One region of the Bacteroides zoogleoformans genome, then DNA from elsewhere that is predicted to be linked to it. Evidence: riboswitches for the same ligand, from Rfam matches in the RefSeq annotation. Region 1 holds a riboswitch; each other region holds the start of a gene.
What was found. Region 1 has a riboswitch for cobalamin ahead of C4H11_RS11210 (TonB-dependent receptor). Riboswitches for the same ligand answer to the same signal wherever they lie in the genome.

Region 1 (10,846 bases):
GCACGGGATTGCCTTTCAGGACGGGCTTATGAATCCATTGGGGAATGTCGGCCACGGACATCATGCCGCTAAAGGTAAAGGTGAGGACGAAGACGCCGAAAAAGATGCCGCTGACGTAATGCCAGTGATACCATCTTTTGCGGTAGGGAGCAAAGCCCCGGCGACGGTTGCGGCGCGTCTTGCGCCATACGTCTGCCGTGACCCAGATGCCGGCAACGAGCATCAGGCATCCCAACCCCGACAACCAGATAATCGTCTTGCTCCATAGCTCGGCATCCTGCCTGAGCCAGGTGAAATATACCCAATGGGGGATGGCGCCCAGCCATGCCCAGAAACGTTGGCTTTTGCCGGACAGTTGCAGCACTTCACCGCTCCGGGAACTCAGGTATAGCTGCGTGCGGTCGTCGTCGGCGAAGTGTATCTTATAGATGGGCATCTCCTTTTTCAGTTCGCCGAAGGGTATCCATTGATCCAATGACCGCAGGGTGTCGATGCGGGCAATGGGGGCACCGCACCACAAGGAGGCCGTGCGGAGGATGTGCCTGCGGTCTGCTGCCGGCAATGAGTCGGAGGGGTCCGGCAGCAGGCGGTGTACTCCTTTATCGGTGCGGATGTGGAAAACGGTTTGGCCCGAAGTGCGTTCGAGCGTGAGCTTCTTTACTTTTTCTCCGCGAGGGAGGCGCGCCATGACGGAGGCAATGTCCGGCAGCGAATCGGCGGCCGCCGAAAGCTGCTCCAGTCTGAGCAGTTTTTCTTTGGCACCGACACGGGGAAAACGGTGGTACATCATCACAAAGGCGGAGACGAACCACATGAGAAACAGGATGCAGAGCAGAGTGCCCAGCAGCCTGTGAATGGTGTACATCAGTCGGGTAATGGTATTCATTGTCGTCGTATTTTGGTGTAAAAACATAAGATGATTGTCCGTGATATGGAGTGCCTGATGACGGAGGAGATTATTCCGGCTCCTTTCCGGCGGCGTAGGCCGCTTTCTTTTCCATGATGTCGGGTATGCGGTGCTTCAGCCCGAAACGGATGTGTCCGATGAACATCTCTTGTATCTCGGGTATCTGTCCTAAGCTTTCGGGATGTACACTGACGGTGAAGCCTTCTTTTTCGAGCATCTCTTTCCACCGGCCGGCAATGTCGTTTTTGGCATGGTCGCCGGCAACGAGCATGAAGGGGACAAGCGTCACGCGAGTGGCCTTTGCCGCCTTGAGTTGCGCCAGCATGGTGCTGAAAGTGGGGTATCCTTCGATGGTGGCCACATGGAAGTTGGTCAGTCCGCCGGCCTTCAGCATATAGTCTATCTGGCTGTAGATGGCGGTAGCGGGCGTATGGGTGCCGTGGCCCACGAGCACGAAGTGCCGTTTGGCGGTTTCCTTGCCGGAAACCGTCGCCTTGAGACGGCGGGCCAATATATCCGCCACCTTTCCGGCATCTTCTACGGAATAGAGCAGGGGAGTGCCCACCCGTATCTCCTTGAAGAAAGGGCGCACAGCCTCCACATCGCGGCGCAGAGATTCCATCTCCATGCCATCGATGACGTTGGTGCTTTGTATGATGATGTGCGTATAGCCTTCGCCACGCAGCGTCAGGAGTGCGTCCAGAGGTGTTTGCTTCTCGATGCCGCGTTCTTTCAGGCGGCGGATGATGATGCGCGATGTATATGCCTCGCGGAACGCCTGCCCGGGAAAAGCCGCTTGCGCTTGGGCGTTGATGGCATCGATGGTCAGTGCGCGTGTGTCGTGGTGCGTGGTACCGAAATGAACCATGAGCAGGGCGGCCTTTTCGCCGGGTTTCAGGCTTGCCGACAAGTCGCTGTGTTCGTAATGCCCTCCCTCTTGCGCCTGGCAGAGGAGGGAGAGTACACAGAGAAAGAGAAATAGAGTGACTGCACTATTTTTCATAGGATTGAGCTGTCTGTTGTTATCCGGATGGTCGGGGGGTATCAGTCGTTCTCGATGACACGTATCATGTCGAAGAAGAAGCGTCCGTCCACTTCCGCACCCTTTTCTATCGCACCGGTCTTGATGTCGTAGATATAGATGATGGAGTTGGGGGCATCTTCGGTGTGCACGCCTATATAGGCTTTGTTGTTGAAGATGACGGAACGCTGCGAGAAGCGGCCGCCGCTGTAGGCTATCTCTTTGCCGTTGTACTTCAGGCGTTCGCTCTGTCCGGTGGAGAGGTTCACAATGGCGTAGTAGTGGCTGTAAGAGTCTATTTTGGTGCCTTTGGCATCGTTGCGGGCATATATCAGTGCCTTGTTTCCTCCCAGGTATTGGACGGTGAGCAGTTTGCCTTCCGTGTTTTTATAGCCGCTGTATGCGGGGTCGATATCGCTTTCGCCTTTCTTGATGCGCAGCAAACAGCCTTCTTCTACTTTGCTACGGTTGAACGCCGCCAGATAGAGGTTGCCGTTTTCATCATACATCACGCTGTTCTGCATCAGCTCTCCGTAGGCGCTTCCCGCCATTTCGTCCGCTTTGGCGTTTGCCTTGTCGCTTTCTACAGCCATCGTTTCGGGATTGAGAACGGCGGTATGGAATTTTGTGGTGGCTTTACTGTTGGGGCCTGTGCCTCCGCTCTTACCGAAGTAGAAGTAGTAGAGCTTGCCGGCCTTTTCGTTGTAGGTGAGAATGCCCGATGTGGTGAACTTCTTGGTTTCTTGACCCTCCAGAGTGGATGCGGGCAGAGGGAGTTGCAGCGTGCCTTCGCCTGATATGCTCATGTCATCGGCGTTCAGTTTGGTCCAGATGATTTTGTCGGCTTTTCCGTTGGCGGACATGATGACGAGTGTGCGGTCGTTCAACCATGCGTGCGTGTACGAGCGTATTTTGTAGGTATTGGTCTTGAACGGGCGCTCTTGGATGGTTCTGACGGAGTTGTTCTTGATTTGATACTTCACGAACCCTTTGTCGCTGACTTGATAATAGTATTTACCTTTGGAGATGGACTCCATGGAGAAGTTGTTCAGTTCGGATCCCTCTCTTTTGATGGTGATGACGCCCTTGTCGGCCGTCAGAGAGGCGGTACTGTTGACAATAGTCCTTTTCCCGCTGCTCATGCCGCCATGTTCGTCCACCGTGACAAAGAGGTCGAAGTGATATTTCCCCTCATCGACTGCCGGTACGTCGGGAGTGGGCTCAGAGTTATCGTCAGAGCAAGCTGTGAACGAAAATGCCGTCATGGCTGCCATGAAGGCAAGAAGCGTAAATTTAATCTTTTTCATACTGTTTTACTTTTTATGGTTTTATGGATTGAAACGATTGGTTGATTCGGGATATGAGGCATCCCCATCATTCGATGAAGAGCCTGAACTTGGCCATAAAGGCCCGTCCGGGCTTTTGCAGTTTATAGTTGTCATAGACTGTCCGGTTCAGGAAATTGCTGCACTCCAGGGCGATGTTGTAGCGCCCGTGATTCCAGGAGCAGGTGATGTCGGCGTTACAGATGTGCTGGGTGGGGATACGGGCTTTGTTTTCATAGCTTCCGTAGGCTTCCCATGTAAGGAAATACCAGTGCACCCACTGATAGGAGCAGTTCAGGCGCAATTTGCCGCCGGGCAACACCGGATTGCCGAAAGTATAAGAGGCTTCGGCACCGCCGAACAGCCACGGGCGGTTGGGCACACGGTTGTTGTAGGTGGCCGAGGGCTTTCCGTCGCTTTTAAGCTTCTGTTGGTCGCGTGCGTCCTGATAGCTGATATTGGCGGCAAGCCTGAGCTTGGACTGCCAGTCATAACGCACTTCTCCTTCCAGGCCTTTGATATGTACTGCTGGCACGTTGGTGTATTGCATGGTTCCCTCTTTTTCGGCTACGGTGGTTTGGATATAATTGTCCACGTTTCGCAGAAAGGCGGCGGCTTCGTAATAAACCGTATGTCCGGCATAGGGGTGCCATGTGCCGAACAGTGAGACGTTGAGGTTGTCGCTGCTTTCCGGTTTCAGGGCCACGTTGGCATAGATGGTGGTACCGTTGCCGAGCAGTTCGCGGGCCACCGGCAACCTTACGCTGTGCTCGTAGGATGCTTTGACGGACAAAGGTTCGGCCACGGTATATCTTGCTCCGGCGCCGTAACCTGCATAGTTGCGGGTGGTGGAGCCTTGCACATTTCGGGAACCTGTGACACCGGGCCGGTCGGTCTGTCGGATGTTCGGGTGGTTGATGTAATCTTTTAGAAAGAACACGTTGTTCATCTTCCCATCAAGCAGCAATTGGTTGTAGGAAAGGGCTATGATGTGTTTGGTCACGGCGTCGTTCGAAGGCGTGAACTCTTCGTCGATCTCATCGTACCGGTCGTTTCCGATGCGGCTCAAGTGATAGTTCAGGTTGAGGTTATGGCGGTCGTTCAGCCGATAGTCGAGGTTGGTGCGCATGATGGTCAGCGGCCTTTTGTAGTGGCGCATGGAAGGTTGTCTGCCCATAATCTCGTTGCGCTGGCTCACAATGTAGCCGCCATCCCAGTAATACTTGCGGTAGGCAGTGTCGATGGTCAGGGAATGATCCCGGGTATGAGAGAAGGAGGCGCTCAACTGCATGTCTTTCAGAATGAAATGCCGTTTGCGATAGCGTGCCGCCACGTTCCATGCGTCCGACTTCCTTTCGGCCATTCCATACACCTTACTCTGTACGGAGCCTGTCTGCAATTCCTTGTCTGTCCGGGAATAAGAAGCTGAGACGAAGAGCTCGTCCGCCCATTTTTTTCCGGTTACTCCGGCCTCTATCTGCCCCCACAGCGAGAAGTAGGCATCGTGGAAGCGTTTGGGATTGCCGATGATGAAGTTATCTCCGCTTTCGTCGCGCATCTCTACGTCTTTCATCCGATAGTCGTTCTTCGAATAGTTCACACCTGCGGTAGGCCTGATGATAAGCCCTGTCTTGGGTTCTGCGATTTGCGCGTTGAGGTCGGCGCGGTGGGTGTGGAAAGAGCCGACGCTGTAAGAAGCATCCAGAAAATGTTTCTTTTCCTGCCTCGTAATGATATGAATGGCGCCTCCCAGTGCATCGGCTCCCAGAAATGCCGGAACCACGCCTTTGTATATTTCAATCCTGTCTATGATATTGACCGGCAGATTTGCCAATGAAACGCCGCTTCCTTTGGCATCCAGCGGCATTCCGTCCAGAAAATAGCGGATGGAGTTGCCGGACATCCCGTTGATGGAGAGATCGAAGTCAGAGCCGACCCCGCCTTCCTCTCTGACCTTGATGCCGGTTGTGCGGTTCACCAGATTATTAAGGTTATTCAACGAATTTACCATCGGCTTTACGTCGAGGGCACTGACGGTGAAAGCGCCTTCCTTGATTTTCTGCGTCCGGGTTTTGCCATAGACTTCTACGGCATTCAGCGCCACGGCATTTTCCTGCAATGTGAAATTAAGCTTTTTGTCCTGCCGGATGTCAAGAGACTGCTTCACGGCGTGATAGCCCAAAAAGGAGGCCACGAAGGTGTGTCTGCCCGCAGCCACTTGCAGCGAATATCTGCCGGAGTCATCGGAATACGTCCCATACGTTGTGCCCTCTACGGCAATGGCAGCCTGAGCGATGGGACTTCCGTTCCGGTCGGTGACTTTCCCGGATAGAGTGACTTTATTCTGCGCCGTAATACAGGCAGGCAGCAGCATGATGAATATCAATGACAGATAGGCGGTTATTCTCATTCCGATTCCTTTAGGCATTATAAACTTACTTTCAAAGGAGGCGAAAAAGAACAAAGAGAAAGATTCTCTCATTATAAAATGAAACAGGAAAACCTCGACTCGATGTTTTGTTGCTTTATTCTTCCCGAAAGCGCTAAAACCGTATCGTCTTGGCAGGTCTTCTGACTTATCCCTCTTTGAATGCCTTCCCGTCCTTATCGGCGGACAGTGGCTTGCAGAATACTCAAAGATGTTGAAAGGACTTACAGCAGCGGGTCTGTTCAGGATTTGCACCTGATTCCCTTTTCATCGCGTTTCTCTCCATGGAATGGAGGATGCGAACCAAAACCGGCGGCAAAGATAAGAAAAAAATAAACGTCTTTTTTTTGTATTGCTTACTATTTCCATTATCTTTGCGTTTGAATCGGTTCCGGATGAACGTTTCCGTCATTCGGATTAAAAGGGAATCGGGTGTGAATCCCGGACAGTCCCGCTGCTGTGAAGCTCTGTTGATGTCTTGAAAAGAACCTTTGCCACTGATACTTGCACCGCATGTATCGGGAAGGCTTCAAGATTAGGAGTCAGTCAGAAGACCTGCCATTCATTAAATGCTGCCTTTACTCGTGGGATTAGGAAGACAGTGCAAGGAACAATTGTCAACATTCGGATTTTGAAAGGTATGCCTGCAACCGGGGCATGTCTGCATTTTAGTGCACCGTAGAGTGCGATATACTCAAATGAAATCGAACCCGATATTGAATCAGTCTATGGCTGATGGCAGGGAAAACACGGCAATAGGCCTATATTAATAGCTGTTTCAATGTGTAAAGTGTGTATCCCCGGAGAAGTGATTTCTGTGGGGATACTTTACATTCTTTCTCAAAGCCCGATTATCGATTGTTTTAATATAATAATTTAGAAACTATGGATTTATTAAGAAACCTTTTTGAGGGTTATCCCGATCTTTGGGGAGGTGGAGTGGCTCACTCCGTTCTTATTCTGGCACTCGTCATCGCTTTCGGCATTATGTTGGGAAAGGTGAAGGTGGCGGGCATTTCGTTGGGTGTCACTTGGATATTGTTTGTGGGTATCGTTTTCGGGCACTTCAACTTGAATCTGGACGAACATCTGCTGCACTTCCTGAAGGAGTTCGGACTGATTCTCTTTGTATATTCCATCGGCCTGCAAGTAGGCCCCGGTTTTTTCTCTGCTTTCAAAAAAGGCGGGCTTACGCTGAATATGCTGGCCATGCTGGCTGTTTTCGTCAGCGTACTGATTGCCGTCCTGCTTCATATACTTACAGATATACCCATTACCACAATGGTAGGTATCTTGTCCGGGGCAGTGACGAACACTCCGGGGCTGGGTGCCGCCCAGCAAGCCAACAGTGACTTGAGCGGAGCAGACGCGCCTGAAATAGCTTTGGGCTATGCCGTGGCCTATCCGTTGGGCGTCATCGGCTGCATTCTGTCACTGCTGGCACTGAAGTTTCTGTTCCGTGTAGATGCGGGCAGGGAAGAGAAGGAAGCCGAATGCGGATTGGGGCAGCAGCAGGAGCTGACGGTCAGCCCCGTCTCTGTGGAGATACGCAATGAAGCCATAGAAGGCAAGAAGATAAAAGAGGCGAAGCCGTTGCTGAACCGCGCGTTTGTCATCTCGCGCATACGCCATTGCGGAGGCGACGGAGAAGCGGAGCTGGCAAGTGCCGACACGGTGCTGCATGTAGGAGACGAGATTCTCTTCATTGCCGACCCCAAGGACGTGGAGGCTATCATCGCCTTTCTGGGCAGAAGAATCACGGTGGAGTGGGAGAAGGTGGACAAGAAGCTGATATCCCGCCGTTTTCTTATCACCAAACCCGAGCTGAACGGTAAGTCGCTGGCGCAACTGAAGATACGCAAGAATTTCGGAGCGAGCATCACGCGCGTGAACCGTTCGGGCGTCGATTTGGTGGCGGCCCCGCACCTGCAATTGCAGATGGGTGACCGGGTGACGGTTGTGGGCAGCGAACTTGCGATGGGGCATGCCGAGAAGGTGCTGGGCAACTCGTTGAAGCGGCTGAACCATCCCAATCTCATTCCCATCTTTCTGGGCATTGCCTTGGGCTGTATATTGGGAAGCATTTCTTTCATGTTTCCCGGCATTCCGCAACCCGTGAAGCTGGGACTGGCGGGAGGACCGCTCATCGTCTCCATTCTTATCAGCCGTTTCGGGCCGCGCTACAAGCTGATAACTTATACCACGATGAGCGCCAATCTGATGATACGCGAAATCGGGATTTCTCTCTTTCTGGCTTGTGTGGGACTCGGGGCAGGAAAAGGTTTTGTAGATACCATCATTCATGAAGGCGGTTATGTGTGGATTGCTTATGGCGCCATCATCACGGTGTTGCCTTTGCTCATTGCCGGCGTGGTGGGACGTTATTTATGGAAGCTGAATTATTTCACGCTCATCGGTGTGCTTTCCGGTGCGAACACCAATCCGCCGGCATTGGCCTATTCTTCGGAACTGACCTCTTGCGACGCTCCTGCCGTAGGCTATGCCACGGTTTATCCGTTGACCATGTTTCTGCGGGTGCTCACGGCTCAGATGCTGATACTGGTGTTGGGGTGAGGATATAAATTTTATCCGGCTCTTGACTTCACAAGTATAGCAGTGTGGCGGACAGGATGACAAGCAGAATCATCAAAGACTCGGCACGACGATTGATGCGTACGGCCAATTGCATATCTTCTGTTGTCAGCGTCCGGGGATTGGTTCCGATGTAAGGTTTCCACACCTCTTCGCCGAAATAGTCGTGAGGACCTCCGAAGCGGCAGTCCAGAATACCGGCGAGGGCGGCTTCCGGATAGCCGGAGTTGGGACTGGCATGCTGCTTGCCATATCGGGCGACGAAGAGGAGCAAAGAAGGTCGTCCGGCGACAAGCACCATCAGAAAGGCGGTCAGACGGGCGGGAATGTAGTTGGCTACATCGTCCATACGGGCGGCAAAACAGCCGAAGCGGTGGTAACGTTCATTCTGATAGCCTATCATGGAGTCCAATGTATTCACCATTTTATAAGCGAGCATGCCGGGAACGCCCAGCAACAGATACCAGAACAGAGGAGCCATTACCCCGTCGCTGAGGTTTTCGGCAAGTGTTTCGAGGGCGGCTGTGCGCACTTCTTGCGCCGAGAGCCGGGAAGTGTCGCGCCCCACAATGCGTGCCACTTGTTTCCTTCCTTCCTCCGAAGAGCTGTCTATTGCTTTGAACACCATGCGAACCTCACGAATCAGGGTAGTGCCGGCCAAAGAATAGAATATCAGGAGAATCTGCAAACTCAGGAGCAAACCCGAAGAAAAAAAGGCCGCTTGTCGCAGCAGGAAGAATGTGGTCAGATAGACACCGGCCACGAGAAAGACGCTGACGAGGGCCCCTTTCAAGCGGCGATGTGAACCTTGGTTCAGGCGATGTTCGAAGAAGGATATGGCTTTGCCGAAGCCCACTACGGGATGTGGAAGCCGGAGTGGGTCGCCAAACAAGCGGTCGAGCAACCACGCCGTGAGTAATGGCAAATTCTGGTTGAAGGCAATGGCTAAAAATATAAGTGATTCTTCCATCATAGTGCGGGATAATGTTTCTATAGTTTGCGAATCTGTTGCTGTTTGTTTTTTTTAATCAGAATATATTTGGACAGGGGTGAGGTGGCTTCGGCCGTCACGTCTTCTCAAACCAAAGTCTTATGGCCTTTACCAGCAGGTCGTTCTCCTCACGTGTTTGCGTGGCTATGCGGAAGAAGCATTCGTCCAATCCCTCAAAGTTGGAAGCGTCGCGAATCAAAATGCCGTGCTCTCCGGCAAGATAATCTTTTAAAGCGCAAGCTTTACCGGAACGGAGACGTATCAGCATGAAATGGGTTTCCGTGGGCCACACTTCCAGCCCGCCGACGTCTTCGAGAGCGGCGTGCAGGCGGGCGGTTTCCTGCAAGTAGGATGTGATATCCGGAAAGTTATCTATATCGTGTTCCGACAAATACAGTCCCGCTTCGATGGCAATCCTGTTTACCGACCAAGGCATGCGGTGGGTGCGCAGACGGTGCAGCAGATTGGAGGCTCCGGTGACATAGCCCAGACGCAAGCCGGGCACGGCGTAGCGTTTGGTCATGGAATGCAGTAGCAACACATTGGGCCAGACCATCGCCTCTGCCGGGGAGAAGAGAGACTTCAGGGTGAAGTGCTCGTAGGACTGATCGATGATGAAACATACTTGGGGATTCTGCTCGACGAGTTTCACCAAACGCTCTTTTTCAACCACACTTCCTGTGGGATTATTGGGATTGCAGAGCCATAACATACGTACTTTTTCAGGCAAGCGATATCTTTCTTTTCCGGCCGGGAGTTGATAGAGCGATACCACCCGGTGGACGTGCATGCGGCAGGCATCGGCATATTCACTGAAAGTGGGCTGCAAGACGGCGGTATGTGTCCCTCTGAAGGTTTGGGCAATGAGATAGATGGCTTCAGTGGCGCCGTTTGTGACGCATACGCTATCGGCAGGAAGGTTGTGACGGGCGGCAAGACGTGCTTCGAGGGTATAAGGTTCCGGTTCGGGATAGGAAGAAAGGCAATCGGCAGGTAGCCGCGCATCGATGCCACGGATGCAATCGCACAAATGGGCTTTCAAAGCCGACAAGTCTGCTTTGCCATATATGTTCGAACTGAAATTGACCGTTATCGGGCGGCTGTATTTGTATGAATCGTCTCCGTGTCCTTCAATCATGGTTTTCTGTCAGTATTTTATAGACAAGTGGCATATTGACGTGGCGGCGCACGTGGTCGGCCAGCTTGTCGTATTGTTCTTCTTTGAACTTCGGGTAATCGAATGTCCGGGCGGTGGCGGAGAGTTTACCGGCAAAGCGGTGGAGCAGAAAGTCGATAAATTCCGGGTTGTCGAGGATGCCGTGGACGTATGTACCCATGCAGGTGTCATCGTCAAAATATCCATCGGAAGTGCCGTCTTCCAGCAGGTTCAGAGGAGAGGCCCAGGCCCCTTCGACAGGGAGGGTTTCTCCCATGTGAATCTCATATCCCGACAGAGGGAAAACGTCCTCCGTATGCCGGTTGCCACTATCCCGCCTTTGCTTTCCATTTACTTTGAACCGTATTTGTCTCGTCACTTTCTCTCCCGTCATGCGGGTACTTACAGGCAGCAGTCCCAAACCCG
Region 2 (10,846 bases), 260 kb from region 1:
TTTCCATATCGATCTCCTTAAACATCTTACCGGCTTTCAGCATATCGTTCAACTCCTTTATTACTGCAGCTTTGTTCCTGTTCTTAATCACGTAAGTATTGATAAACTCATACGGTGCCGGGTCATATTCTATAACGGAGGTCTGTATATTCTTATATCCTCCGTCCGTCACATTAATGGCGAAATTGGCGGTGTAAACCTTCTCTTCGGCATCGGTCACGGTGAGCACGAAGTCTTTCTTTCCCACTTCCGCTGTGATAAAGGTAAAGACGTCATCCGTGCTGTAGATAGAGTCTCCACAGCTCCATTTGTACTTGGCGGCCGTGCCGTTGGCAATGGTCGGCTTAATATCCAGCACCTTGCAGTTGAGCGTTTCATACTGTGCCGCCAAACCGATGCTTAAAGGCTCCGGATCATCCTTGCTACACGCTGTGAATGCGAAAGCAATAATGCACATTGCACAGCCTAAATTCATTAACTTCTTCATACGTGCTAAAATGTTTAAATGAGTAATATAATTGTGATTAATAATGAAGTTTCTTCTTTGTAAAGGCGAAGTGTGCAGGTATGTCGCCCGTGCGGACACTCCATTTCTTACACCCGTCGGGAGTAAAGCAATAAAGGTCTCCCGGAGATACGTAATTGCCGGCATCGGTGATATAGAACTCGTGCGTATCGGGGTTGACAGCTATGCCGTAGGGCATCTTGATTCTTCGTTCCGTATTGTCCGTGATAAAGCGACGGGTGACGATATCCCGGCTTCGGGTATCGATAATGGCATAGCTGAAAGTCCACGAATTGGTGACGTAGCTCCATTCCGTTCCGTAGATATAGAGGGAGTCGCCCGACAGGGTCATTTCGGTGTTCGCCACGTCGAGAGCATCGCAAACGGTATCGGTACGCGGGTCGATGACGTAGGTCTTGGAATGTACACCATAGTAGTCGCCTCGCGATGAAACCCAGATGTAGCCCTGCCGGTCTACCTCTAACCGATGAAGGTTGATGGCCACATCGATGGTGTTGACGACGCGGAAAGTCTGCAAGTCGATGACAGACACGGTGCGGTCGTAGTTGGGGAAGCGGTAACCGCCCGAGTTGGCCACGTAGAGCCGGCCGTCGTAAACCACCAGTTCATCGGGTTGATACCCCACGTTGCAAGTATCTACAACAGCCAGGCGGTCGATGTCTATCTTGGCCACGTATCCCAAGCGGGCATTGGGGTCTAACTGCACGGGGCCGGCGTAAGAACTGACATAAGCATAACGGCCGGAAAAGGTGATGTAGCGGCAGTTGGGAATGGAGATTTGAGTGATGTGCCGCGCATCGGTCTGGTTCATCACCTCCACGAAGTGAGAGCAGTTGATGACCGCCCATATCTTGCCGTCGTAAATCTGTATGTCGTTGCCCACGTCGCCCAACTCTTGCACCACACCCGGATTGGCTTGCGCATAAATATTGCGGATGTACTTGCCCGTCAAGGCGTCGTAGTAGTCGAGGGTGCACTTGTTCGATCCCATGTTCCCCTCGTTGAGCAGGAAGAACCCTTTAATGTCGGTGCTTAGATCCTCCGGCGAGGGCTCCACCTGCTCCTCCTGATGAGGGATGATGTTCTCGTCGTCGCTGCGGCAGGCAGATACTGACAGGCTGAGTGCAAAGCAAAACAGAAAATACCTTAAGAGTTTCTCCATATTTCCTCCTTTTTTATATGATGACGTTCAGTTTTATCTTGAAGTTAGTACCCGGCATGGGATAGCACTGCACCACTTCGTATTGCTGATTGAAGATATTATTGACTTCGGCCGTAACTCGTAACACCCACCTGCGGAAAGGGAAACTGCACGACAGCGACAGGTCGCTGGTATACCACGGCTTGGTGTAATTCTCCGGAATGTTGGCGCTCGCCTCGTAGCGCTCGCCGGTGTAGATGAAGCTGTAATTGGCCGTCCATTGGCGATAGGCGGCGGTGATGATGGCCGAAAAGGCATGCCACGGGACGTAGGGCAATTGTCCGCCGTAGAAGCGGCTTTTCTTGTCCGTATGGTCCATCGCCTTGTTGTAAGTGTATGTGACGTGAGAAGACACATCGGCCTTTCCCAAGCGCCAGTCTGCCTTTACCGAGGCATCAAGTCCCCAAATATGGCACAAGCCGAAGTTCATCATTGTCCAGCGGAACTGGTTGCTGGTGGGCATAGCCACGATTTTATCCTCCACTTCGTTGTAGTAGCCGTCGGCTTGCAACTCTATCCTTTTGAGGATGCGGCCGGGCCGGGACTTGCCGTATGTAAGCCCGACGTCGTACTGCGTGGTGTATTCGGGCTTCAATTCCTTGTTGCCGATGAAGGTATAATAGAGGTCGTTGAACGTGGGCATGCGGAATATGCGTTTGTAGAAAGCGCGAAGTGCAAGTTGGTCGGTCGAGGTGACGAATGGCTTGTAGCTGAATGCCACGGTGGGAGTCAGCTTGCTTTTATCGCCGGCCGCCCCGCCGCTCTTGCGGGTATGGTCGGCGGCATAAGTATGGAGCAGCGAGAATTGTGCGGAGAGCCTGTCCCAATGCAGACTTGCAGACAGGGCGGATAGAAACGTCCACCGTGTAGGATAGACAAAGTTCACGAGGTCTGCATTAAGATGGTTGTACTGTATGTCGTTGGAGAGGGAGACCGACCACCATTCGCATACATCATAGAGGTGCGAGGCCGAGAAGTAGGCTTCGGTCTGGCGATAATGGTTGTCGGTGTACATCGTGGTCACATCCAGCCGCGGGTCGCTGAGATAGTGCAGGTAATCGTAAGCCGCTTTGACATTTGCAAGCAGTGTATAACGGTCGGTGAATTGGCGGCGCAGCGAACCTTGTCCGAACACCGAGGTGTCCCATTGACGGTCTTGATGGCGGAACTTGCCGGGTTCTTCGCGCACGGCGGCACCGGGGAAGCCGCGTTCGCTGTTGTAGAAATAAACCTTGGCACGCCACTCGCCGCGGGGAATCCGGCCGAACAAAGCTGTCTCCATACGAAAAGCACGCACATCGCCGTTATGGCGTACCTCGGTGGTATCGTATCCGTTCTTTTTGGCATAGCGGAAACGGTAGCGTCCCGAAGTAGTCATATACTCGGTGCTGAGCTGGGAGCTGAGGTTGTCGGAAAGCTTATGTTCCCACAGGACAGAAGGGTTATAGGTGTCAAACGACCCGGCTTTGAGTGCAATATTGAGGTTATCTTTCTTGTCTTTCCCGGCAAATTCGGGCTTGCGTGTCTGCAGATAGACGGCCGATGCCGATGCGAAATCTCTGGCGGGTTGCAGAATGGTGGACTTTTGCCCGTTGTAGAGTTGCAGAGCCTCCATATTATCGAGTGAAAAGCGGCCTAAATCTATCTGACCGTTCTGCGCATTGCCCAGTTGTACGCCATCATAGAAAACTCCCGTATGGTTGGTGCCTAAAGAACGCACGTTGACGGTTTTCAGTCCGCCGATACCGCCATAGTCCTTGATTTGTACACCTGCGAAGTAACGCATGGCGTCGGCCACGCTGTGAACGCTCAGTCGTTGAAGCTCCTTGCCCGAGAGTTGTTGTACGGGGATAACGGCATGCCCGGTCTGCCGGGCGGTGATGACTACTTCCGATAGATGTTGGATACTGTCGAGGCGGCTCGGTCTGTCCGTCCCCCCGACACGCTGTGCCATGGCACACTCTGCGAGTGTACACAATGCAAGCGCCGATAGCAGGCGCTTGCTACGTATGAATATTCTTCTTGACATTTTTCAATCTTAGCCCATCCCGAGGGTGCTTTGAATGACAACGCAAAGGCAGGTCTTCTGACTTGTCGCCCGGTGGCAAACGTCTTCCCAAGAATCTCAGTGACATTGTGCTTGCCCGGAAACGCGACTTACAGCTGCAGGACAGTTCGGGATTTACGCCCGATTCCCTTTTAATCATCCGGTTGTGTGAAATTGAAAGTCCCAAGCAGGACAAAATCCAACAAACGCGATGAACCAAATGCGGTATAAAGGTATGATTTTTTCTTAAAAACAGCAAAGTTTTTTTAAGAAAAAATCATAAGTCAGCGACGCTTCGCAATAAAGAACTCTTTCATCAATCCGGCACACTCTTCTGCAAGTATTCCTTTCAGCACTGCCGTTTTGGGATGCAATGCTTGCGGCGCATAATGCAGATATCCCCGCTTCGCGTCTTCGGCGCCAAACACCAAGCGTCCCACTTGCGCCCAAGCGATGGCGCCGGCACACATCACACAAGGTTCCACCGTGACATAAAGCGTACATTCGTTCAGGTATTTCCCTCCAAGAGTCGCGGCAGCGGCAGTGATGGCCTGCATCTCGGCATGAGCCGTGACGTCGGTCAATGTTTCCGTCAAGTTATGTGCACGGGCCACGATGCGATCCTTGCATACCACTACAGCCCCCACGGGAACCTCTCCCCGCTCACCGGCCTTTTGCGCTTCAAGAAGCGCCTGCTTCATATAAAATGTATCGTCCACGAAAATATCTGATTTATTCTATCGGTTTGTCCTCATTCATTCTTGCTCCGCATATCCTCCGTATCAGCTCCGTATAACCTCCGTATATCCTCCGTATCAACTCCGTATCAACTCCGTATAACCTCCGCATAACCTCCGCTCCTATAGATACGGAGCAGGTACGGCTCCGACAGGGTTTTGATACGGCAAAGGTTCCTTCACCTCCTCATATCATGTTCGCCGAACAAGGTCGGATAATCCTCTTCCATGTTTTTATGGATGAACATGAGGATAGTCTCGCGCAGCCAACGCGACTTGTTCGTTATCTTATACTTTTCCAGATAACGGTCCACAATCCGCTGTTCTTCTTCGCTCATCAGGCAGACCATGCGCTGCTCGCGTTTCGGTTCTTCGGGCGTTGCTTTCACACACGCTTTGTCTCTCTTTCTCATTTCTTTTGCAAAATTACTTTTACTTCCGCAAAAACAAAACGAACCGGCATGTTTTTTACGCCCCGGACAACCTACAGGAATGTTTATCGAACAAATAAGGCGTCGGGACAAGAGAAAGGCTATAGTGTTTCTGCCGGCCGGTATTTTGACAGCAAATTGAAATCAACCGCTCGCCAAATCATAAGTTTTTCTTAGAATCATTTCTACTTAACGATTAAATATGTATTTTTGGGAGCCATTAAAAAACTTAGAAAAATGAAACTGAAACATTATTTTATTTTCATCCTGTTCACATTGACAACAATAGGTCTTGGTTCGTGCCACGATGATGACGACGCCATTCAGCCCGGCATAACCGGCCAAAGCTGGCAAGAAGGAAAGGCGGTAGAAATTACTCCGGGCGAAATATTGTCCGTCACATTCAATGCTGCGGCCAAATGGACGGCTACCACGAACTCTGATTGGTGCACCATACTTACTCCGTCGGGCGAAAAAGGGCCAAGCACGTTGAAGCTTTCAACAACCACCGGCACCTCCGAGGTGCGTACTTCGACCATCAGCATCAAAGTGGACGGATATTCCACCATAAACTTTGATGTAAAGCAAAACATCGGTGAAGCCCCCGCCACAGAAGACATGAAGGTCAATATCAAGGTGGCCGAGTATCTAAAAGCAAACTATCTGTGGAACGATGAATACAAGACATTGACCCTTGACTATACGAAGAATTATGAAGACTTCTTCTATGAGTCTCTGAAGTCCATGAAAACCAACACCTTGGATAAGAAGCCATACAAAGGAGATGATGGGAACACCTACTACAGGCTCTTCTCTTATATTCGAAAGAAAAACCCCGTCACCAAGACCCGTGCCAAGCTGGTGGAAAAAGAACTCAGCTATAGCTTCGGCATCACGGGCATCACTCCTTTCGGTATAGGCAAAGACTCTGTTTGCTTCGTCATACAAGGTGTATATCCCGACTCACCCGCTACGGCCGCAGACCTGAAGCGAGGCTCCATAATCGGCAAGGTAAACAATGAAAGGCTAAACGAAAGCAATTGGATAGGTAAATATTACGCATTGCAGATGCCGGATGCCATTTCATCTCTCACCTTAACGGAAATGGAGATTATAAAAGGAAAGTTGAAAGAAATCAAAAACATCAGTCTGACTTCGGACGCCATATACCTGAACCCCGTAATCACAAGCAAAGTGGCAGAGATAGACGGGCACAAGATAGGCTATTTAGTCTATTCGGAGTTCGAAGCGTCTTTCGACCAAGAACTGTTCGACGCTTTCAAGAAGTTCAAGGCTCAAAACGTCACCGATCTGATTCTGGACTTACGCTACAACGGAGGTGGAGACATCATGTCCGCCAACCTGATAGCAAGCTGTATCGCCGCCGAAGCCGCTGAAAGAAAAGTTTTTTCGAGCTTTCGCTACAATGAAGAAAGAATGAAAAAACGCGGCAACAAACGCGAGGAATGGAAGTTCGCATACCCCGACCTCTATTCCAATCTGGATGAAAAGCTGACAGAGGGCGGCCTCAGGCTGAACAAAGTATACTGCCTCGTGGGAGGAGGTACAGCTTCATCGAGTGAATTGGTAATCAACAGCCTGCGAGGAATCGATTTGGAAGTGATATTGATAGGCAAAACCACCACAGGCAAAAATGTAGGTATGGAAGTGGAAAACTTTGCTGTTGAAGGACACGTCTATGAAGTAGTGCCCATCACATTCCAAAGCTACAACGCCAAAGGATTCGGAGACTACGGGAATGGCTTCAAGCCTGACTGGAACATGGACGAGGTGGTTCCAATCAAAGTATATCCGGATTACGGCACAGACGATGAGCCTCTGTATGCCAAGGCCATCGAATTGATTACCGGAAAGATTGTGATGACGGGTAGCACCACACGCGGCACAGGCAAGACTCTGAAAGTTCAGAAAATCAAAGCTCCCGCCATATACCGCCCGGGCTATAACGGCATGCTGAAAAGATACGAGGAAGACTGATGGCCGGGCACAATCAGCTTGGCACAGCCGGAGAGGATGCCGTAGCCGAATATCTAAAGGAACACGGCTACGGCATCCTTCATCGCAACTGGCGGAAGAATCATCTGGAACTGGACATTGTTGCCGCCAAAGACGATGAGCTGATCATCGTAGAGGTGAAGACCCGCAGAAATACGGACTATATCGAGCCGCAGGATGCCGTGAACTGGCAGAAGAAGCGTCGCATTGTCATAGCCGCCGACGCCTATATCAAACACTTCGGCATAGATGCCGCCGTTCGCTTCGACATCATTACGGCCGTTGGCCAACCCGGAGCATTCAGGATAGAGCACATCAAGGATGCTTTCTATCCGCCGATGTTCGGATAGAAAGAGAATGAGACACGAAGAATCATTAATGTATATAGCATGGATATAGAAAGTGCGCGCGAATATTGCCTGAGAAAAAAAGCGGCAACGGAGGATTTACCGTTCGGCGATGACTTCCTCGTCATCAGGGTGATGGGGAAGATGTTTCTTTGCATCAACCTCAACACTCCGGACAGAATTACGATGAAGTGCGACCCCGAATATGCGCTCGAACTGCGCGAGCGTTATTCCGCCATTGAAGGGGCTTGGCACTTCAACAAGAAATATTGGAATCAGGTGTTTCTGGACGGAGATGCCGACGATAAGCTGGTGAAGCACCTGATAGACCACTCCTACGAAGAAGTTCTGAAGAATTTCACCAAGAAAATGCGTACCGAATATGAGGCCCTGCCCTGACACCTTCCCGTTCCCATTGGTCGCTTTGGATGAAACGAACTCTACCAACCAATATCTCAATACGCTCTGCAATGAGCGACAGGAGGCGATTGCGGAATTCACGACCGTTGTCGCCGAGTATCAAACAGCCGGGAAAGGCCAGCGCGGCAACACCTGGGAAGCCGAAGACGGCAAGAATCTGCTTTTCAGCTTCGTACTGTATCCCACTTTTTTGGAAGCCCGCCGGCAATTCATCCTCTCGCAAATCGTTTCTCTCGCCATCAAGGAAGAGCTCAGCCGATGGACGGACGAGATTACCATCAAATGGCCGAACGACATCTATTGGAAAGACCGGAAAATCTGCGGCATATTGATAGAGAACAACCTTGCAGGGCACGGCATCGCACGCACCATTGCCGGCATCGGAATCAATATCAATCAGGAGCTCTTCCGCAGCGATGCCCCCAACCCCGTATCATTGAAACAAATCACCGGCAAAGAGCACGACCGGCATGCCATCCTGGCTCATATCCTCCAACGAACAGAAATCTACTACAACAGCCTGCGAATGGAAAATCCCGACACCCATCCGGCCGAGATTGCCACCCGCTATGCCCGTTCCCTCTACCGCCGTCGCGGACTTCATCCCTACGAAGACGCCAATGGCAAATTCCTTGCCCGCCTGCTCCGCGTGGAGCAAGACGGGCGCCTCGTCCTGGAAGACGAAAGCGGTCGGGAACGGAAATACCTGTTTAAAGAAGTGCAATATGTGATATAGACATTGCCGGGCAGGCATGGACAAGCCATCTATAAAATGAAGGAAAAGATAACGTCAAAAAGCTCATAAATATTTTTAATAAAAGATTATTTATTATCTTTGCAAACAGAAAGGACATTTAGAAATGACACATTTCGACAAACAGAGACTAACTGAAATTGTATTATATATCTTGAACAAGACGAAAGGGTTGGATTATTACCACATCTTCAAGGTCATATATTTTGCCAATATAGTTCATTTGGCGAAGTATGGATGTCCTATGGTGTCTGATGTTTTCTGCGCTTTACCAGATGGGCCAGTTCCTTCTATTCTGTACAATTGTGTAAAAGGAGACCAATACTGCGACAAAGAATTACAGTCCATGCTGGATGATAGTATTTTAAAAGGGAGAGACGATGCCTATTATATGCTTGAAGCAAAACGTAAGTTCGATGAGACATATCTATCAAAAGCTGATATTGAAGTATTAGATAGATCCATCTCTGAAAATGCGAACCTGCCTTATGGTGATTTACGTTCAAAATCACATGGCAAAGAATGGGAACGTGCTTATGCACAGCAAGGTCGCAAAGTAATGGACGTTGTAGGCATGGCAAAAGACGGTATGGCTTCTGATGATATGATAGAGTATATCAAGGAAACTATAACCATAGAAGCAGCGTTATCATGATAAAACTTGGTAACCTACTTGGAGATATAGGCGACAGGCTTACCCAAGATAGTGTTAAAATCGGTAATGTATACTTGCTTAACCTTGATGAAGTTAATGGCATAACTCCTAAAGACAGAGACTCTACACGCAATAAATTCTTTATCGTCCTTGGTTTTGACAATGATGGAAATGTCATTGGCGGATTGGTAATAAATTCGAATATTAACTACAATCTGCCTTCAACTGTTACAGACTATCAATTACCTATAACAGTTGATCAATGTCCGTTTTTAAAACATAATTCATTTGTTAACTGTTCAAAGATAATTGTAGCCAACAAAACAAAATTCACTAAGGAATCTTATCGTGGTGAAATCTCAGACTCTGAATTGATGGGAGTTATCGTCAATACGGTAAAAGAGAGTCCAACTATAAGCAGAAAACAATTGGAAACTTTTGGAATCAAATAAACATTTGGCGGAGCAGATACCGTTTTTCAGCAATATAGTGTTCAAGCATCATTTTTTCTATCTCTATCTTCTTCGTCATGCTACTCAATACTGCATAGATACGCTTTTGATTATCCAACGAAGGTAGTATGATATTATCTTTTTCAAAGTCAGCCTTGCAAAGGTTGTTTTGCTGATACCTCCATATCTTTCACTCACAGTCTATTAGAGATTTAAATGGTTAGGTACAATCTTTTCAATCATACGGACATCCATAATGTATACGTCGGCAGTCTGACAGAACAATATAGCAATTACACTTTACGACCGCAAAATTTCTTAGCGAAAAATAAGATTCTCATTTTGAGTCGGAACTTCATCTCGCCTCCGCCTCTATCTTTCTTATCTTCTTCAATGTATTGCCGGCCTCCGTGGAAGGAAAGAGTTGGAGTACACGTTGCAGATAGGCCTTTGCCTTGGCATAATTATTAATGACCAAATCGGACAGACCGTTACGGTAACGAGCATATTGCATCCGTGTAGGAGAAGACAGCTTTCTGTAATCGTCGTCCAGTTTCTTTCTGTCTTTCTCGGCTTGCAGGTAATAATAATTGCCTAAATAGATATTGGCTTGCAGATTATCACCATCCAACAGCAACACTTTCTCATAGAGACGCAAGGCCTCCTTCTCCTTGCCGCGCATCAATTCCATCTCGGCACAAGATACCAATGCGGACACATCTTCCGGATGACGCTGCAATAATTCCTTATAGAAAAGGTAGGCCTTATCGTAGTTACGTTCTTCTTTGTAATGCGTGGCCAACTCATTGGCCAAACGGGAAACGACCGCACTGTTCTTGTCCACACCTGTCCAATAGAACATTTCTGTCTGACCCGCATCGGCATCTGCCGCTTGGCGGAATAAACTCACGGCATAGTCGTCTCTACCGGCGGAAAGGGCTTCGGAAACTTTCCGCAACAAGCCACTTGCCGACTGCGCGGAGAGAGACAACGGAGAAGAAAGAATAAACAAAGAGAATAGTAAAGTCAAGGTTTTCATTCTTAAGCAGTTTAAAAGTCCGATATATCTTATTGAATTTCAACGACAAAAATACGCATTATCACACGATTTTTCAAGAGGAGAGAATAGAAAAATGGGGAATTTTATTGTTTTATATCTCCTTTTTCTGCGTACATTTGTACACGCCTCACAGGAAAGCATTTTAATGGACTACAGAAACAGACAAATCTTGCAAATAGCATTGCCCTCCATCGTATCGA
Region 3 (10,846 bases), 550 kb from region 1:
GATGCGAATAAGTCACCCGAACCAGTCACGCTGTATGCGGCCTCCGGGGTGCTTCCGTTCAGAATGACGGTGCCCGAACCTGCTACGGATACGCCGGCCGATACAGCCGTCACATTGTTCAGTTTCATGTCGCCTGAGCCGGCAATGGAGGTTTTGAGGTTATTGCAAGTGATGTTGCTGCTGTTGATGTCGCCCGAACCGGCGATGGAGATGCTGAGGTCTGTGCAGGAAATGTTATCTCCGCTGATGTTGCCCGAACCTGCCACGGAGATTTTGAGTTCATCTGTTTTCAGTCCGTTGGCCAGCTCCACATCTCCCGAACCTGCCACGGCAATTCCGTTCAATTTCTCTGCTGAAACGCTAATCTCCAGCTTGCCGTAGGTTACGCTTACATTCTTCTTAAAACCGATGTGAAGTGTATTGTCCTTCACGTGGATGTCCAGCAGGTCTATGATGTTGTCCGAAGTGTACACTTTCACTTCCGGTTTGCCGGCTTTTTGCGTATAGCTGACGTCCGGACTGCCGGCTACGCTCAATCTGATGAAGTTGTCCGTTTTGATGACTTTCGTCACATAGTTCTTGCTGGCCTTTATAGTTTTCCCTTTAAAGAAACCTCTCGAATAGTAACTGTGCTGTTGCGAACAGGCGGTGGTGGAGAAAGCCAAGAAAGCGATTGTAATGATTGTTGTTAAGCTCTTCATTTTCGTTCTTTTTTTGATTTGGTATTCGTCTTTATTTGTTAGACGCAGTACTTTTCGTAAAAGTTGCATGCAGATGCGCTTTTTTTTGAAAGGAACTTCGTCAGCATACTTGACTCAATTTTCATGCCATAATGTTAATCTGTTGTATATTAGTGTGATATGATTTTAAAGGTGTGTTCGTTATCGGACACCCCGTTCGCTTTTGGCGGGCGAATACTTGTTTTTCCGGTCAAATCTTCGTTCTTTTGCCTTGTCATTATGGAACATAAGGAACACATATTGGAAGACAAGGAGTTCGGGCGTATGCTTATTCGCATCAATGCCCGTGCGCGTCGTCTCATCTTTCGGACGAGGGAAGACGGTGTCCACGTCACGGTGCCTCCCGGAACGTCTCTTGCCGAGGTGAAGAGAGCTTTGGAGGAGCTTCGTCCGCGCTTGAGGGCTGCCGGAGAGAAACAGAACCGCAAGTTGATAGATTTGGATTACCGTATCGATACGGAGTTCTTTAAGCTGACTTTGGTGGCAGGGCAGAGGGCACGTTTCTTGTCCCGTTCGGAGTTAGGCGAAATGGAGATTATCTGTCCGCCGGATGCGGATTTCTCGGACAGAAACCTGCAATCTTGGTTGCGCAAGGTGATTGAGGAGGCCCTGCGGCGTAATGCGAAGATTGTTCTTCCTCCCCGTCTGTATATGCTTTCCGTGAAGCACAACCTGCCTTATAAGAGTGTGAAGATTAACTCCAGCAGCGGGCGTTGGGGCAGTTGTTCCATGCGTGGCAACATCAATCTTTCCTATTATTTGGTTCTTCTTCCCAAGCATCTGATAGATTACGTATTGCTTCATGAGTTGGCGCATACCCGCGAAATGAACCACGGCGAACGCTTTTGGGCTTTATTAGACAAGCTGACGGAGGGCAGAGCGGAAGCCTTGCGCATGGAATTGAAGCAATATCGCACGGAGTTTTGAGGTGTGCGTGCCTCCGGCTGTCAGTCCTGCGTCTGCGACAGTTGTTTCACCTCTCCGTTCTCTTTTTCGAACCGGTAGTTGCCTCCCTTCTCGCTCAATTCAAACAAGAAGAGCCGGTCGGTGAGGTTGTCCACAATCATCAGTGCGCTTTGTTCAGCAAAGCGCTTCACTTCCATTTCAAACGGTTCTTCCGTGATTCTCAGCTTTGTCAGCAGGCTGTCGTTGACGAGCAGGGAGAGCGAGTCACCGGCGAACCCTTTGGTCAGTGTGATGGTGTATGTCTCTGCGAAGCTTCGGTTCTCCTCTTTCTTTTGCTGCAACCTCATACTCATGTAAACGAAGATGACGACTACAAAAATCACGGCGAAAGCAAGGATGCCGTTACCTACCATAAACTGCTTGTTGGTGTTCAGACGGTGTGTCATAGTTGGAGTTTGTTTAGAGAATGCTGCAAATGTAGCGAATAAATTCGGATTGACTGCTTTTCAGTGTATAATAGAATGAGGAAAGGGGAGCGGATGTACCGATTGTTTATCATGCCCGAAACCTCTTTCTTCGAGAGAAACGGGGATGCGCTCCATCCCTCGCCAGAAACACTTCTGAGAGGGGTTGACCAAAGTATTATATAGATACCCTAAGTATAGGACTTAGGTAGCCTCGATACGGAACTGATCCTCTTTCTTCTTTTTCGTCTTCTCTTGCCTCTTTCAAGCGCTCTTTTTTTGGTAATATTTTTCGCAGTGAATGCCTTTTCTTTCCGAGAGTGGGAATCTGTACTTTTAAGTAGATTTAATAATGTAATAATTACAATTTGTGCTATCTTTGCCCCACAATGGTTTCGGGCGGATTTTCCCGCCGTCCGGATTAAAAGGGAATCGGGTGGAAATCCCGGACAGTCCCGCTGCTGTGAAGCTCCGCCGAAATTTCCGGCACAACCTGTTGCCACTGCATTCTTGAAAACAGCGTTTGAGATTGCGGGAAGGCGTTGGAAACGAGGAGTCAGTCAGAAGACCTGCCATTCTCGAAAAGCCGGTTCCGCTCGTGGGATTAGGGAACGGTGGCAAACTGTGTACGAGTATTTTTATTCAAATCTAAAAACATCACATGCAGATAGTTAAAAGGAATGGGACTGTGGAGTCCTATAACAGAGAGAAAATAGCCATTGCCATACGCAAAAGTTTTGTTGGCACGGGCAAGGACATTACTGACGAAGCCCTTCATGCCGTAACCGATGAAGTGGAGCAGTTCTTGAACCGGAACGAAGACAAACGTGCGGTGGAGTGCATTCAGGACGAGGTGGAGCGCAGTTTGATGGAACACGGCTTCTATGCCGAGGCCAAAAGCTACATACTTTATCGCTGGCAGCGCACCGAACGGAGGAAAGCCCTCACGCAGATTGTCAATGGAACAAAAGACGAGGCCATAGTCGATGTGCTGAAAGAGATACAAAACGACTTTCCGGGAAGTGAATACAGCCTGAACGTCTTGGCCGAGAAGTTCGCAGGCTTCTGCAAGCCCGACATGGCGGCCGAAGAACGGCTGGCGATGCTCATCAAGGCTGCCGTGGAACTCACCACGCAGGAAGCTCCCGACTGGGAGTTTATCGCCGCCCGGCTGCTCAACTTCCGTATGACGAAAGAACTGAAAGTGCAGACGGAGAAAGCGGATGTCCAATCCTACTACGACAAACTATGCTATCTCACGGACGAGGCTTTGTACGGCAGCTATATACTCAATGCCTATTCGAGGCAAGAGATAGAAATGGCCTTCGGCTTTATCCGTCCCGAACGCGACAAGCTCTTCAACTATTCGGGGCTGGACTTGCTCTATAAGCGATACCTCATCCGCACACGCTCGGCGGAGCTGATGGAGTCGGTGCAGGAAATGTTTCTGGGCATCGCCTTGCATCTGGCCCTGCCCGAAAAGCACGACCGGTTGCAGTGGGTGAAGAAATTCTACGATATGCTGAGCCTGCTGGAAGTGACCATGGCAACGCCCACCCTTTCCAATGCCCGGAAGCCCTACCATCAGCTCTCCAGTTGCTTTATCGATACCGTGCCCGACAGCCTCGAAGGCATATACCGCAGCATCGACAACTTTGCCACCGTAAGCAAGTTCGGCGGCGGCATGGGCATGTACTTCGGCAAGGTGCGCGCCACGGGTGGAAACATCCGGGGCTTCAAAGGCGTGGCCGGAGGTGTCATCCGCTGGATGAAGCTGGTGAACGACACTGCCGTGGCCGTCGACCAATTGGGAATGCGGCAGGGTGCCGTGGCCGTCTACCTCGATGTTTGGCACAAAGACCTGCCCGAATTCTTGCAGCTCCGCACCAACAACGGAGACGACCGCATGAAGGCGCACGACATTTTTCCCGCCGTGTGCTATCCCGACCTCTTCTGGCAGATGGCGAAAGAAGACCTGAACAACCAATGGCACCTGTTCTGCCCCAATGAAATCATGACCGTGAAAGGCTATTGCCTCGAAGATTATTACGGAGAAGAGTGGGAGCGGAGGTATCGGGACTGCGTGAACGACCCGCGCCTATCCCGCCGCAGCATGAGCCTGAAAGACATCGTGAGGCTGATACTCCGTTCCGCCGTGGAGACAGGCACACCCTTTACTTTTAACCGTGATACGGTGAACCGGGCCAACCCCAATCCCCATAAAGGCATCATCTACTGCTCCAACCTCTGCACGGAGATAGCGCAGAACATGTCGGCCATCGAATCCGTCTCTACCGATATCCGGACGACGGATGGCGATACGGTGGTGGTGAAGACGGTCCGCCCCGGCGACTTTGTGGTCTGCAACCTTGCCAGCCTCTCGTTGGGGCACTTGCCTTTGGAGGATGAGGAGCGCATGCAGGAAAAGGTGGCAACCGTGGTCCGGGCATTGGACAACGTCATCGACTTGAACTTCTACCCGTTGCCTTTCGCGCAAATCACGAACCACCGCTACCGCAGCATCGGTCTGGGCGTCAGCGGCTATCACCATGCGCTCGCCCTGCGCGGCATCCGTTGGGAGAGCGAAGAACATCTCCGCTTCATGGATAAGGTGTTCGAGCGCATCAACTATGCCGCCATCCGTGCCAGCATGGAGCTGGCCAAGGAGAAAGGAAAGTACGCCTGTTTTGAAGGAAGCGACTGGCAGACGGGCAGCTACTTCGTCAAGCGCGGATACGATTCGCCCCAATGGAGGCAACTGGCGGCGTCCGTTGCCACAGAGGGGATGCGGAACGCTTATCTTCTGGCCGTTGCCCCCACCAGCAGCACCGGCATCATTGCCGGAACCACGGCGGGCATCGACCCGGTGATGAAACGTTTCTTCCTCGAAGAGAAAAAAGGAGCCATGCTTCCGCGGGTGGCGCCCGGCCTCTCCGACAAAACCTATTGGCTCTACAAAGACGCCTATCTGCTGGAACAATCGTGGAGCGTGCGTGCTGCGGGCATCCGCCAACGGCATATAGACCAGGCGCAAAGCATGAACCTGTACATCACCAACGAATTCACCATGCGCCAACTTTTGAATCTCTATCTGCTGGCTTGGGAGTGCGGAGTGAAGACCGTATATTACGTCCGCAGCAAGTCCTTGGAAGTAGAAGAATGTGAAAGTTGTGCATCCTAACCAAAACGAACGATTATGGAAATAAAAAAACTGAAAAAGAACGCTCTTTTTAATCCCGAAGGCGATATCGAACTCCGCTTCAGGAAAATGATTGGCGGCAATACGACCAATCTGAACGACTTCAACAACATGCGCTACAAGTGGGTGAGCGACTGGTACCGGCAGGCCATGAACAACTTCTGGATACCCGAAGAAATCAATCTCACTCAAGACATAAAGGATTATCCCCATCTGGAGAAAGCCGAACGCACGGCCTACGACAAGATTCTGAGTTTCCTTGTTTTCCTCGACTCGCTTCAAAGCAACAACCTGCCTACCATAAGCGAATACATCACGGCAAACGAAGTGAATCTCTGTCTGCACATACAAGCCTTTCAGGAGTGCGTACACAGCCAGAGCTACAGCTATATGCTCGACTCTATTTGCAGTCCGGAAGAACGTAACGACATCCTCTATCAATGGAAAACGGATGAACATCTGCTGAAGCGAAACACGTTTATCGGCAATTGTTACAATGATTTTCAGAATAGTCAGGACGGTTTCACGCTGATGAAGACGCTGATTGCCAACTACATCCTCGAAGGCATTTACTTTTATAGCGGCTTCATGTTCTTCTATAACCTGAGCCGCAACGGCAAGATGTCGGGCTCGGCCCAAGAGATACGCTATATCAACCGCGACGAGAACACCCATCTGTGGCTGTTCCGCAACATCATCTTGGAACTGAAGAAAGAAGAACCCGAACTCTTCACTCCCGATAAGATAGGCGTGTACGAAAGCATGATGCGCGAAGGCGTGAGGCAGGAGATAGAGTGGGGGCAATACGTCATAGGCGACGACATACAGGGACTCAACAAGCAGATGCTGGAGGAATATATCTTTTATCTCGGCAACCTGCGTTGGCACAGCTTGGGCTTCGGCTTCTTGTACGAAGACCATCGCAAGGAGCCTGAGAGCATGCGCTGGGTGTCGCAATACTCCAATGCCAATATGGTGAAGACCGACTTTTTTGAAGCTAAAAGCACGACCTATGCCAAGAGTACTGCTTTAGAGGATGATTTGTGATTCTTGTTGCCTCTCCCCCGTCAGTTCCTTTACTACTTATAGTTGGTGTAAAAAATGAAATCAAAACTTGCAAACAGAAAAAAGCACGATGACATGAAGATGCAGTAGTCCGTTGCAACAGCATCTTCATGGCGTAAAAATAAAAGTCGTGGAGAATTTGATATAAATCAATTGGTTTTAGCCCGGAAGTTAACTACTTTGTAGTATATTTCTTAAGACTATATCATGAAAAGATTAATCCTTTCTCTTTTTGCTCTCTGCATGCTCTTGGGGGCAAAGGCGCAGTTCTCCGCTTTGAGGGCGCAAAGTAAGGTCGTGACCGACAGTATCTATAGCAAGGTGTTGGGTGCGAACCGGCAGTTTACCATCTATCTTCCTAAGAGTTATGACACAGATGCTACAAGAAAGTATCCCATACTTTACTTGTTGCATGGCATGATGGGCGTCAACACCAGCTGGTTCACCGATCAACGGGTGAAGGATGTAATGGATCAGCTGGTGGCTTCCGGCGAGGCCCGTGAAATGATCATCGTCTCTCCCAATGCCGGAGGCAATATCTATGCAGGTGTATGGAACGGCTATTTCAACATGCCGAGGTGGGCGTATGAAGACTTCTTCTACAAAGAGTTCCTCCCGTATATCGAGAAGACGTACCGGGTGGCGCGCGATAAACAGCACCGTGCCATCGCAGGCCTTTCGATGGGTGGAGGTGGAGCGACAAGCTATGCGCAACGCTATCCGGACATGTATTGCGCCGCTTATGCGATGAGTGCCTTGATGAATATTCCGGTGGGTTCGGAGAATCCGTCACCTAATCCGGACGACAAGATGAGCCTGTTGACGAAGTCGGTGATGGAGCATAGTTGCGTGAAGTATGTAGAAGAGGCTGACGATGCACGTAAAAAGCAGTTGCGCTCCGTACAGTGGTTTGTGGATTGTGGTGACGATGATTTCCTGCTCGACCGCAACATCGAGTTCTTCCAAGCCATGCGCAAGGCACAGATACCTTGTCAGTTCCGTGTACGCGATGGCGGACACATTTCCGAGTATTGGCATTCGGCACTCTACATTTGCCTGCCTTTTGTCTCCCGCTGTTTTGGAAAATAGAAGAGACGGGCTGCTTTGCCTGACCAATTGGTGTAGTGACACACTATAAACACATAATATTTAAAAATATAACGATTAAATAGTGCATAATGAAAAGATTTTCTCTTTTATCAGCCTTGTTGCTGATGTGTGCGATGACTTTTGCACAGCAAGCTCTCTGGGGAGGCGCCCCGGTTGTCTCACCGGAGATACACGACGACAACACCGTTACGTTTCGTCTGAAAGCGCCGAAAGCGGTGAAAGTACAAATCACCGGCGATTTTCTGCTCACACAGAAAATCAAGACACCTTTCGGAGAGTTTGATGGCCCGGGTGTGGCCGATTTGAAAGAAGGTAAGGACGGTATATGGGAATTTACCACTCCCGAACCTCTGAAGCCGGAGCTTTACAGCTACTCCTTTATCGTAAATGATTTGAAGATGATGGACCCGGGCAACGTCTACATGATTCGCGACGTGGCTTCCGTAACCAATGTATTCATCATCGGTGGAGAACGCGCCGATTTGTATAAAGTGAACAAAGTGCCTCACGGAACAGTAAGCCGTATGTGGTACAATAGCCCTACATTGGGTATGGAACGCCGACTGACTGTTTACACTCCTGCCGGTTATGAAACAAGCGGCAAGCGTTATCCCGTATTCTACCTGCTTCACGGCATGGGAGGCGACGAAGAGGCTTGGATTGCACTTGGACGTACCGCACAAATTCTCGACAACCTGATTGCTCAGGGCAAGGCCAAACCGATGATTGTCGTGATGACCAATGGAAATGCCGTACAGGAAGCCGCACCGGGCGAATCGTCTTTGGGCTTTGTCGCTCCTGACATGCAGTTACCCAAAACGATGGAAGGTTCGTTTGAGACCGCTTTCCCCGATGTGGTGAAGTTCATCGACAAGAATTTCCGTACTGCTGCCAACAAGAAGAACCGGGCCATTGCCGGATTGTCCATGGGAGGTTTTCACTCCATGCACATTTCCAAGCAATATCCCGACATGTTCGATTATATAGGCCTATTCTCTGCGGCCATCATGCCCAATAAAGATGCCAAGTCGCCAGTGTACGAAGACATGGAGGCCAAGCTGAAGGTTCAGTTCTCCAAGAAGCCGGCTCTCTACTGGATTGCCATCGGCAAGACCGACTTCCTGTACAAGGCCAATGAAGACTATCGCAAACTGCTGGACGAGAAAGGCTGTAACTATTCCTATTATGAGACCGGAGAAGGACATATCTGGAAGAACTGGCGTATCTACTTGACGGAGTTTGTACCGCAGTTATTCAAATAACCCTTTTAATAAACTTATATCATGAAGAAACACTTTATAAACTCCTGATAGGTGCTTCTTCGCGCGACATCAAAACGGATCTGAGTGCCGATGTGGCTGCCTTGACACAGAAAACAAACAGATTGCTGAAGTTGAAAGAATCCATCGCCACCCTGAAAAAATAACAAAACCGACCCTAAAAAGCATCCTGCCATACCCTTCGGTGTGGCAGGATGTCGCTATATTTGCAAACATCAAACCAATATTATAACCATGAAAAAGAAATTAATCTTATCATTAGCCCTATCCGGCTTAGTACTGACTTCCGCGGCGCAGACCACCGTTAAGCCTGCCATCCCGAGAGATGAGAAGATAGAAAGGCAGATTGAAACACTGCTGAAGAAGATGACATTGGACGAGAAAGTGGGGCAGATGTGCGAACTCACCATCGACGTGTTGCAGAAGCAAGCCAACCCTTTCGCAGGCATTGACCCGAAAGACATCACGCCCGACCGACTGAAAGAAATTGTCCGCCGGTATAAGCTCGAGAAAGAGTTCAAGATAGGCAAGGAAATGCCGGAGCAGGATGTCATGATGAAACTCTACATGCGCATTCAGGAGATAGAAGGCGCCAAAGGCTTCCAATTGGACGAAGCAAAGCTCGACTCCGTGATTGGAAAATACAAAGTCGGATCCATCCTGAATGTGCCCTCCGGTGTGGCGCAGAGCGTGGCGAAGTGGCAGGAAATCATCAAGCGCATTCAGGAGAAGTCTATGCAGGTGATGGGCATTCCTTGTATATACGGTGTCGATCAGATACATGGAACCACCTACACGCTGGGCGGAACGCTCTTCCCCCAAGGCGTCAACATGGGAGCCACCTTCAATCGCCCGTTAACGCGCGAAGGCGCACGCATCTCCGCTTACGAGACAAAGGCGGGAAGCATCCCTTGGACGTACGCTCCGGTGACCGACCTCGGGCGCGATCCTCGCTGGCCGCGCATGTGGGAAAACTATGGAGAAGACGCCTACCTGAATGCCGAGATGGGGCGCGAGTCCGTCATCGGTTTTCAAGGAGACAACCCCAACCTGATTGGAGTAGACCGTGTGGCCGCCTGTATGAAGCACTTCATGGGCTATGGCGTTCCCGTATCGGGCAAAGACCGCACACCCTCATCGATCACTCTGCAGGACATGCGCGAGAAACATTTTGCCCCTTATCTCGAAATGGTAAGAAACGGAGCACTCTCCGTCATGGTGAATTCCGCCATGAACAACGGTCTGCCCTTCCATGCCAACTACGAGCTGCTGACCAAGTGGCTGAAGGAAGATCTCGATTGGGACGGCCTGATTGTGACCGACTGGGCCGACATCGACAACCTCTGGAAGCGCGACCACATAGCCAAAGACAAGAAAGAAGCCATCAAGCTTGCCATCAATGCCGGTATTGACATGTCCATGGACCCTTACGATTGGAACTTCTGTCCGCTGCTCAAGCAACTGGTGCAAGAGGGTGAAGTGCCCATGAGCCGCATCGATGATGCCGTGCGCCGCGTGCTGCGTATGAAGCTCCGCCTCAACCTGTTCGAGAAGCCTTATTATGATTCGAAGGACTTCCCCCTGTTCGGCAGTGCCGAGCATGCCGCCGCCGCATTGCAGGCAGCCGAAGAATCGTTGGTGCTTCTGAAGAATGCGGACGGCATTCTGCCCTTGAGCAAAGGCCGAAAGCTGCTGATTACAGGCCCTAACGCCAACTCTATGCGCTGCCTCAACGGTGGCTGGTCTTACTCTTGGCAGGGTGACAAGGCCGATGAACATGCTGCGGCCTACAATACGATTCTCGAAGCTTTCACCCATAAGTTCGGCGCCGATAATATCATCTACGAAGCCGGTGTCACCTATAAGCAGGGAGGTAACTGGTGGGAAGAAAATGCTCCCAAGATAGAGAAAGCAGTGGCTGCCGCCGCCGGTGCCGACTGCATCGTTGCCTGCATCGGAGAGAATTCTTACTGCGAAACGCCCGGCAACCTGACGAACCTTGCGCTCTCTCAGCATCAGCTTGACTTAGTGAAGGCGCTTGCCAAGACCGGAAAACCCATCATTCTGATTCTGAACCAAGGC

Region 2: linked by a shared signal. The riboswitch ahead of C4H11_RS10010 (TonB-dependent receptor plug domain-containing protein) and the one ahead of C4H11_RS11210 (TonB-dependent receptor) in region 1 are both predicted to bind cobalamin.
Region 3: linked by a shared signal. The riboswitch ahead of C4H11_RS08790 (ribonucleoside-diphosphate reductase subunit alpha) and the one ahead of C4H11_RS11210 (TonB-dependent receptor) in region 1 are both predicted to bind cobalamin.

What each region holds. Positions count from the first base shown of each region.
Region 1 covers NZ_CP027231.1:2,676,595-2,687,440, forward strand. Annotated here, with positions in the region: gene C4H11_RS11195 (PepSY domain-containing protein) at 1-886, opposite strand, end outside; gene C4H11_RS11200 (sirohydrochlorin cobaltochelatase) at 957-1,910, opposite strand; gene C4H11_RS11205 (hypothetical protein) at 1,952-3,235, opposite strand; gene C4H11_RS11210 (TonB-dependent receptor) at 3,303-5,663, opposite strand; cobalamin riboswitch at 5,798-6,004, opposite strand; cobalamin riboswitch at 6,050-6,258, shown strand; gene C4H11_RS11215 (putative transporter) at 6,567-8,255, shown strand; gene cbiB (adenosylcobinamide-phosphate synthase CbiB) at 8,284-9,246, opposite strand; gene C4H11_RS11225 (threonine-phosphate decarboxylase) at 9,341-10,402, opposite strand; gene C4H11_RS11230 (cobyric acid synthase) at 10,395-10,846, opposite strand, start outside.
Region 2 covers NZ_CP027231.1:2,416,781-2,427,626, reverse strand. Annotated here, with positions in the region: gene C4H11_RS10020 (PKD-like domain-containing protein) at 1-487, opposite strand, end outside; gene C4H11_RS10015 (YncE family protein) at 525-1,688, opposite strand; gene C4H11_RS10010 (TonB-dependent receptor plug domain-containing protein) at 1,702-3,681, opposite strand; cobalamin riboswitch at 3,787-3,976, opposite strand; gene C4H11_RS10005 (nucleoside deaminase) at 4,059-4,475, opposite strand; gene C4H11_RS10000 (hypothetical protein) at 4,691-4,924, opposite strand; gene C4H11_RS09995 (S41 family peptidase) at 5,180-6,940, shown strand; gene C4H11_RS09990 (YraN family protein) at 6,940-7,308, shown strand; gene C4H11_RS09985 (MmcQ/YjbR family DNA-binding protein) at 7,348-7,704, shown strand; gene C4H11_RS09980 (biotin--[acetyl-CoA-carboxylase] ligase) at 7,688-8,461, shown strand; gene C4H11_RS09975 (Panacea domain-containing protein) at 8,586-9,134, shown strand; gene C4H11_RS09970 (hypothetical protein) at 9,131-9,586, shown strand; gene C4H11_RS14475 (restriction endonuclease subunit S domain-containing protein) at 9,579-9,704, opposite strand; gene C4H11_RS09960 (tetratricopeptide repeat protein) at 9,942-10,625, opposite strand; gene C4H11_RS09955 (MATE family efflux transporter) at 10,792-10,846, shown strand, end outside.
Region 3 covers NZ_CP027231.1:2,127,102-2,137,947, forward strand. Annotated here, with positions in the region: gene C4H11_RS08775 (head GIN domain-containing protein) at 1-701, opposite strand, end outside; gene C4H11_RS08780 (YgjP family zinc-dependent metalloprotease) at 960-1,667, shown strand; gene C4H11_RS08785 (hypothetical protein) at 1,688-2,092, opposite strand; cobalamin riboswitch at 2,484-2,701, shown strand; gene C4H11_RS08790 (ribonucleoside-diphosphate reductase subunit alpha) at 2,772-5,291, shown strand; gene C4H11_RS08795 (ribonucleotide-diphosphate reductase subunit beta) at 5,307-6,356, shown strand; gene C4H11_RS08800 (alpha/beta hydrolase) at 6,582-7,463, shown strand; gene C4H11_RS08805 (esterase) at 7,553-8,746, shown strand; gene C4H11_RS08810 (glycoside hydrolase family 3 N-terminal domain-containing protein) at 8,999-10,846, shown strand, end outside.